Regions from separate parts of the Novosphingobium sp. BL-52-GroH genome, predicted to be linked through region 2. Evidence: riboswitches for the same ligand, from Rfam matches in the RefSeq annotation. Region 2 holds a riboswitch; the other holds the start of a gene.
The links. Region 2 has a riboswitch for cobalamin ahead of ACFFDA_RS22880 (DUF1636 domain-containing protein). Riboswitches for the same ligand answer to the same signal wherever they lie in the genome.
Positions count from the first base shown of each region.

Region 1: linked by a shared signal. The riboswitch ahead of ACFFDA_RS18430 (TonB-dependent receptor plug domain-containing protein) and the one ahead of ACFFDA_RS22880 (DUF1636 domain-containing protein) in region 2 are both predicted to bind cobalamin.

Region 1 is NZ_CP171152.1:1,232,967-1,236,875, forward strand. It holds gene ACFFDA_RS18425 (ABC transporter substrate-binding protein) at 1-237, opposite strand, end outside; gene ACFFDA_RS18430 (TonB-dependent receptor plug domain-containing protein) at 234-2,114, opposite strand; cobalamin riboswitch at 2,218-2,423, opposite strand; gene ACFFDA_RS18435 (cell wall hydrolase) at 2,696-3,835, shown strand.
Region 2 is NZ_CP171152.1:2,120,529-2,124,437, reverse strand. It holds gene mdoH (glucans biosynthesis glucosyltransferase MdoH) at 1-31, shown strand, start outside; gene ACFFDA_RS22885 (cobyrinate a,c-diamide synthase) at 41-1,351, opposite strand; cobalamin riboswitch at 1,423-1,614, shown strand; gene ACFFDA_RS22880 (DUF1636 domain-containing protein) at 1,798-2,205, shown strand; gene cobT (nicotinate-nucleotide--dimethylbenzimidazole phosphoribosyltransferase) at 2,202-3,218, shown strand; gene ACFFDA_RS22870 (histidine phosphatase family protein) at 3,215-3,784, shown strand; gene ACFFDA_RS22865 (adenosylcobinamide-GDP ribazoletransferase) at 3,781-3,909, shown strand, end outside.

The DNA.
Region 1 (3,909 bases), 890 kb from region 2:
GCCGGCGAGCGCCAGCGCCGCCAGCGCCGCGAGCCCCCGTCGTGGCGGGCCAGACCCGGGACGGCGAAGCCCCGAGGCGACAGCCTGCGACCGATCACGGCGGCCGGCGGGCCCGGCCGCGAGGTCAGCCGGCCCCTGCCCACGGGTCCGGGGCGAACCCGGGACGACGGGGGCTTCCGGCGCGGCTTCTCCCCCCGGGGGAGGAACCGCGCCGGCCGGGACCGACCCGTGGCTCACATCTTCACGCGCACGCCGGCATAGGCCGAGCGGCCGGCCGTGCCGTATGTCCGCACCACTTCGTAGTGCTCGTCGAACAGGTTCTCGACCCGGCCGTAGACTTCGACGTTGGGCGTCACCGCGAAGGCGCCGCGCAGGCCGACGACGACGTTCCCGCCCACGTACTGCGTGTTCGTCGCATTGTCGTAGCGCCCGCCGCCGACGCGCAAGTCCGCGCCGAGCTTGAGGCCCACTTCCCACGCCTTGTCGAGGCTGGCGTAGAAGTTGGTACGCGGCCGGCGGGCGAGGCGCGCGCCGGTCAGTTCGTTGGTGGCGTCGAGGTAGGTCGCGGCGAGGTTCAGGTCGAAGCCTTCCCAGTTCGCCACCTGCATGCCCAGTTCCACGCCCTTCGCCCGCGCCCGCCCGACGTTGTAGTAGTAGCCCAGGAAGAAGCCGCTCTCGGGATCGTAGGTCGACGTATAGTCGATCAGGTTCTTCGTCTTGCGATCGAAGTAGGTCAGCGTGAAGCGCCCGGTTCCGGCCGCGAAGGGCTGTTCGATGCCCGCGTCCCAGCTCTTCGAGGTTTCGGACTTCAACGCGTAGTAGGTGCCGGTCTGGTAGAGCTGGTAGAGCGAGGGCGCCTTGAAGCCCTCGCCGTAGCTGGCGCGCAGTACGGGCGCGTCGATGCCCTCGCCGATCACCCAGGCGCCGTTGGCGGCCAGCGTGGTCTTGTGGCCGAAGTCCTCGTGGTCGTCGTAGCGCACGCCGCCGTTCAGCGTCAGCCCGGTCAGCGGGCGCAGCGTCAGGTTGCCGTAGTAGCTGTCGAGCGAGGTCGAATCCCTGGAACCGTAGTTGTCGTCGAACTTCTGCTTCTCGGTCTCGGCGCCAAGCTGGACGCTGGCCATCTCGACGGGGGCGAAGCTCACCTGGCCTTCGAAGCGCTCGGTGCGGCCGTTGGTGATGTAGGGGCCGTACTCGGCGTCGTCCGACACGCGGCGGGTGTCGTTGATGCCATAGCCCACGCGCGCCGACAGCCGGTCGTCGAGGCCGGTGTAGCGCACGTTGGCATAGCCCAGCGTATCGCGCTTGCGGCCCAGGTTGAGCGCATCGGCGCCGGTGTTGTCGTAGTCGTAGTCCGCCTTGGTGTAGAAGCCGCCGGCATCGACCGACAGGCCCTCGGCCAATTCGACCTCGGCGCGCGCGTTGGCGCTCTTGCTCTCGAAGCCGTCCTTCTCGGTGGCGCCGCGCCGCTCGTCGAAGGCGGAGAAGCCGTCGCCCTTGAGCCAGTTGCCGCCCAGCGTCAGCCCGACCGGACCGATCAGGCCGGCGGCCGAGACGCTCGCCTGCTTGCGGTCGCGCCAGCCGTATTCGGCCTGGGCGCGCGCGGTCCACTGCTCGGTCGGGCGCTCGGTGATGAAGTTGATGACGCCGCCGATCGCGCGGCTGCCCCACAGGACGCCCGAGGACCCGCGCACCTCCTCGACGCGGTCGAACTGGCCGATGGTCAGCGCGCCGAAGTCGAAGCCGCCGCCGACGTCGCCCGGATCGTTGATGCGCACGCCGTCGATCAGCACGAGGCTCTGCGCGTTCTCGGCGCCGCGCACGAACACGCTGGAAGGCTGGCCGAAGCCACCCGCCTGCACCACCGAGATGCCGGGGATGCGCGCCAGCACGTCGGTCGCGGTGGTCGCCTGGGTGCGTTCGATCTCGTCGCGGGTGACCACGGTGATCGACTGGCCGACCTGGGTGATGGGGGTGGGCGTGCGGTTGGCGGTGACGACGAGGGGCTCGATCCGCGTCGCGGTCGGCATCACGCCTTCATCGGCATAAGGCGCGTCCTGCGCCATCGCAGGAGTGCTCGCAGCCAGCGCGGTGCCGATCAGAAACAGGTACTTCATTCTATGTCCTCCGAACCTTGAACGTTTTCGCCGTTCATGGCGGAGGCACCTGCGCCCTTCCTCATGGCGCGTGGGCTCGCTGCACCCGGAACACCCCGTCCGGCTGCGGAACGACCGTCTGGGCAGGTCTCCTGGCTCCCGGATCATCGCCCGTCCCCGCCTTCCCAGCCCCATCCCTCGCAAGGAAATCCGGCCAGTGGCGCGCGTGGAGACGGACTCTCCGGTCACAGTTGCGGGGACAGCGCCGGATTCGCGGCCGGCTTCCCTCTTAGGCCCGGCTTTGCGGGCACCCATGACGTGACGCGCCGATAGGGCGAGGGTGCGCGGTTTGCAAGCTTGCGCATCCGCCATCCCGGCGCGGCCCGGGACGATGGGGCCAAATCTTAACCGCTTAAGCCTATACGCCCACCCTGTACCGCAACGGGACGACGCCGAATGGCAGGATGCGCCACTCGCAATAGACGGTAAGGCCGGGGGTGCAGACATGCGCCTCCCTTTGGATCAGGATTCGAGTGCCCCCATCCCTCCCCCTTTCCGGACCCGAAGCCGCTACGACGGCGGACGCCGGATTCCGGGCCGGATTGCGGGGTGCATTCCGGGAAACCGAGACCTTCGAGCGCCCGCGCGACTTTTCGGGGCGCTTTGCCCGCCGCGTGCGCGGGGTCGGGCGGCACCATCCGGTCAAGCTGCGCCGCCGCTGGACGCTCGGCGTCACCGCGCTCGCCGCGGTCGCCTTGCCTGCCTTCGCCGAGCCGTCCGGGTGGGAGCGCTTCGCCATCGCCGACGCCGTCTCGCCCGAGACCGCGGTTTCGCCGATGCCCTTCGAGCAGGCCGGCGCCAGCTTCCCGGGCTCGGCCTTCTACTACCTCGACACTGCGCCGGCGCCGCTGCGCGTGGGCGAAGGCATCCGCTCGGACGCCGACGATGCCGTGTCCGGCCCCACCCTGGGCACCGGGCCGACCGCGCGCGCGCTCAGGATCGACAACTCCGGCGTCGACCGCAGCCGCGCACTGCAGTGCCTCACCGCCGCGATCTATTACGAGGCCGCGAGCGAGCCCGACGCCGGGCAGCGCGCGGTGGCGCAGGTCGTGCTCAACCGCGTGGCGCACCCGGCCTATCCCAAGACCGTGTGCGGCGTCGTCTACGAAGGGTCGGAACGGTCGACCGGCTGCCAGTTCTCGTTCACCTGCGACGGGGCGCTGGCCCGCCACCCCCAGCGCCTGTTCTGGGACCGCGCCGAGACCGTCGCGCGCGATGCGCTCGCCGGCTACGTCTATGCGCCGGTCGGCCTCGCCACGCATTATCACACGGTCCAGGTCAGCCCCTACTGGGCGCCGAGCCTGCAGTACCTGGGCACGATCGGCGCCCATCGCTTCTACTCGTTCCGCGGCACCGCCGGGAACCCCGCGACCTTCCACTACACCTACTTCGGCGGCGAGCCGGTGGCCGCGCCGCACCGCCGCGACGAATCGGCGATCGCCGCCGCGGCCGCCGCCGCGCTCGACCCGCTGGCGGTGCAGCGCGCCTTCGGTCTGGCCGAACCGGCCAGGCCCCCCGCCCCGCCCCCGCAAGCCGCGGCCGCGACCGCTCCCGTCTATTCGAGCCAGGTGGAGGAGCGCGGCGGCGAATCCCTCTACCGCGCGCAGAACCTGCCGGGCTCCCAGGGGGTCAAGGCCGAGTACGCGAACTCGGGCCGCTGGATCGCAAGCCCGCAAAACTGACGTTCGTGCCGTTCGAGCGGCACCGGCCCGCTGCAAGCGGACAGACTCCGAGCCCCCAATCGATAATCAATCGA
Region 2 (3,909 bases):
GACCACGGATCAGGCGCTGGTCGAAGCCTGAGAGGGGCGTTCAGCCCTCGGCCCGCCCCGCGAAAAGCGCTGCCGCAGCCAGCGGCGCCGAAGGAAAGTAGAAGTGCATGTAGCTCGCGGTGAGCGAGCCGGTCCGATAGAGCGCCTCGCCCTCGCGCCCGTCGGGCGTGCGGGCTAGGCCGCTAGGCACGGCGGGCGTTTCCAGCCGCGAATAGTGGAACGTGTGGCCGCGCAGCGTCCCGCCTTCCAGCTCCATCTGCTGCATACCGAGCCGGGCAAGCCGTGCCTGCATGACCGCCTCTCCCGGCATCAGTCCCAGCATCTCCGCCCGCGTTCCCCGCCCGTCGTCGAGCGCGGTGCAGGCATAGAGCATGCCCCCGCACTCGGCGAGGATCGGGCGGTTGGCGGCGTGATGCGCCCGGATCGAGGCGCGCATCGACGCATTGGCGGCCAGCGCTTCCAGATGCAGTTCGGGATAGCCCCCCGGCAGCCACAGGGCATCGCAGTCGGGCAGCTGCGCGTCGCGCAACGGGGAAAAGAACGCCAGCTCGGCGCCTGCCCGTTCCAGCCATGCCAGGTTGGCCGGATAGAGGAACGCGAAAGCCCGGTCGCGGGCGACGGCGATGCGCTTGCCGGCAAGGCCCGGGGCGATGCCCAGGCGGTCCACTGGCGCTGCGAAGGGCACCGGCGGCGGCAGGTGCAATGCCGCCTCGGGCAACAGCGCCGCAGCCCGCGCCAGCCGCGCATCGAGATCGTCGACTTCGCCCGCCTGCACCAGCCCGAGATGCCGTTCGGGCAGCGCCACGTCCGCCTCGCGCGGGAGCGCGCCGAGCCAGGTCACCGCTGCGGGCACGCTCTGTTCGAGCAGGTGCGCATGGCGCTCGCTGCCGACCCGGTTGGCGATCACCGCATGGAGGTCCAGCCCCGGCCGGTATGTCGCAAGCCCATGGACGAGCGCCCCGAACGTCTGCGCCATCGAGGAACCGTCGACCACCGCCAGCACCGGCAGGCCGAAGCGCTGCGCCAGGTCGGCGGCGCTGGGATCGCCGTCGAACAGTCCCATCACGCCCTCGACGAGGATCAGGTCCGCCTCGGCCGCCGCTTCGTGCAGCAGGGCACGACACTGATCCTCGCCGCACATGAACAGGTCGAGCTGGTGCACCGGCGCCCCGCTGGCCACTTCCAGGACCATCGGGTCGAGGAAGTCGGGGCCGCATTTGAACACGCGCACCCGCCGTCCCGCGTCACGGTGGCGGCGGGCGAGCGCGGCGGTGACCAGCGTCTTGCCTTGGCCGGAGGCGGGCGCGGCGACCAGCAGCGCAGGACAGTGCCTGGATGTTTCCTCGATCATGCACCGCCGCCTATGGAGCTTCGCCGATCCGCGCAAGCACCGGCCTCTTGCGCCCCGCCTCCGGGCAAGATAGTTGCCGCATCGCGCCAGGTTCCCCGCAAGGGGATCAAAAGGGAACTCGGGTGAAAGACCCGGGCTGCCCCTGCAACTGTAAGCGGCGAGCCATTCGGCCACTACGCCATTGGGACCCACGGTCCTGAGAAGGCGGCCGAACTGGCACCGACCCGCGAGCCAGGAGACCTGCCCGGCGCAGTCGTTCTTCGACCGGACAGGGTGCTCCGGCCGGACGAGGGTGCAATTCCTCGCGTGACGACACTCGGACTTCAGCGGCCTGCGGGCCGAGGAGGTCGATGTCGTCTGCCGAAGGAAGTGCCCGTGAATCCCCGATTGTTCGCCATAGTCGCGCTGTCTTCCACCGCCAGTTTCGGAACAAGGAGCTGCCTGTGATGCTCGAACCCGTCGTGCCCGGACCATCGGTCGTCGTGTGCAACACTTGCCGTCTCAGCACCGAAGCCCGCCAGGACGAGCAGGGCCGGCGCGGCGGCGCCTTGCTGGAAGACGCGATGCGCAGCGTCCAGGCCGCCGATCCGGCGCTGCAGGGCGTGGCGATCCAGGCCATGCCCTGCCTCTTCGCCTGTGCCCGCTCCTGCACCGTCCACATCCGCGCACCGGGCAAGGTCGGCTACGTGCTGGGCGATTTCACGCCCGACGCCGAGGCGGCCCGCGCGATCCTCCAATATGCCGCCGCCCATGCCGCCAGCGACGAGGGGCGCGTGCCCTTCCGCGAATGGCCGCAGGGCGTGAAAGGCCATTTCATCACCCGCACCCCGCCGGAAGGCTTCGTCTGTACATGATCCGTTTCGATGACCCCGCCGCCTTCGCCGCCGCCCTCGCCGCCCTGCCCGAGGCCGATGCCGCAGGCCGGGCGGCCGCGCTCGACCGCCAGTCGCGGCTGACCAAGCCGGCTGGCGCGCTCGGGCGGCTCGAGGACGTCGCCGTGTTCATGGCGGGTTGGCAGCGCACCGGGCGGCCCCGTGCGGACACGGTGCAGGCGGTCGTCTTCGCCGGCAATCACGGCGTCGCGGCACGGGGGGTAAGCGCCTATCCGCCCGAAGTCACCGTCCAGATGGTGGCCAATTTCCAGGCCGGCGGCGCCGCGATCAACGCCCTGACGCGAGCCTGCGCGGCGAACCTTTCGGTGGTCGCGCTCGATCTCGACCGGCCGACCGGCGACATAACCCGCGAGGCGGCGATGAGCGTGGAGGAATGCCTCGACGCCCTCAACCAGGGCGCAGCGGCGCTGCTCGACGATACCCAGCTTTTGCTCGTTGGCGAGATGGGCATCGGCAACACCACCCCCGCCGCTGCCCTCTGCGCACAGGCGCAGGGTGGCGAGCCGGGCGACTGGATCGGGCGCGGCACCGGCGTCGACGAGGCGGGGCTGCTGCGCAAGGCGGCAGCGGTCGAGGCGGCACTGGCGCTGCACGGCCCGGCCTGTCTGAATGCCTTCGAGACCTTGCGCCGGCTGGGCGGGCGCGAGATCGCGGCGATGGCCGGGGCCATCCTTGCCGCCCGGCTCCGGCGCGTGCCGGTGCTGCTCGACGGCTTTATCGCCTCCGCCGCGATCGCCCCGCTGGTCCGCGACAACCCGCGCCTGACCGGCCACTGCCTCGCCGCGCACTGCTCCGCCGAAGCCGGTCACGCGCGGCTGCTCGAAGCCTTCGGGCTCGAACCGCTGCTGCGCCTTGGCCTGCGCCTTGGCGAAGGGACCGGGGCAGCGCTCGCCGTGCCGATCGTACGCGCGGCGCTCGCCGCCCACGACGAGATGGCGACTTTCGACGAGGCAGCGGTAGCCGGCCGGCCATGAACGGTTTTCTCGTGCACCTGATGCGCCATGGCATACCGGCCCGGCCCGGCCGCCTGCTCGGCCAGCTGGACGAGGCACCCTTGCCGATCGGCGTCACCCGCTGCGTGGCGGCGGCGGATCGGCTCGATTTCAACCATGTGATATCCTCCGACCTTGCCCGTGCGCTTGTTCCTGCGCGCCGGATCGCCTCCGCGCGTGGTGCTTCCGACACGGTGGACGCGCGCTGGCGCGAACTCGATTTCGGCGCCTGGACCGGGCTCGATCCCGCCGAGGTCGAGCCGGGCGCCTATGGTCGCTTCTGGGACGATCCCGACGCCTGCGCCCCGCCCGAAGGCGAACGGTGGTCGCACTTGTGCGCCCGCGTCGGCGAGGCGGTGCTGCACCTGCACCAGCCCAGCCTCGTCGTCACCCACGGCGGCGCCATGCGTGCGGCGCTGGCCGCATTGTTCCACATGGAACATCGCCAGGTATGGGCTTTCGACCTGCCTTACTCCTGCGTCCTGAGCCTGCGCCTCTGGCCCGACGACGGAATGCCGGCCGCGCAGATCGTGGCATTGAGCGCGTGAAGCACCTCGTCCTCGCGCTCCAGTTCCTGACCCGGCTACCGCTGCCGCCGGTAGAAGCCGATGCGCGGGACTTCGCCGCCGCGATGCGGTGGTTCCCGGTCGCGGGACTGGCGGTGGGCGCCACT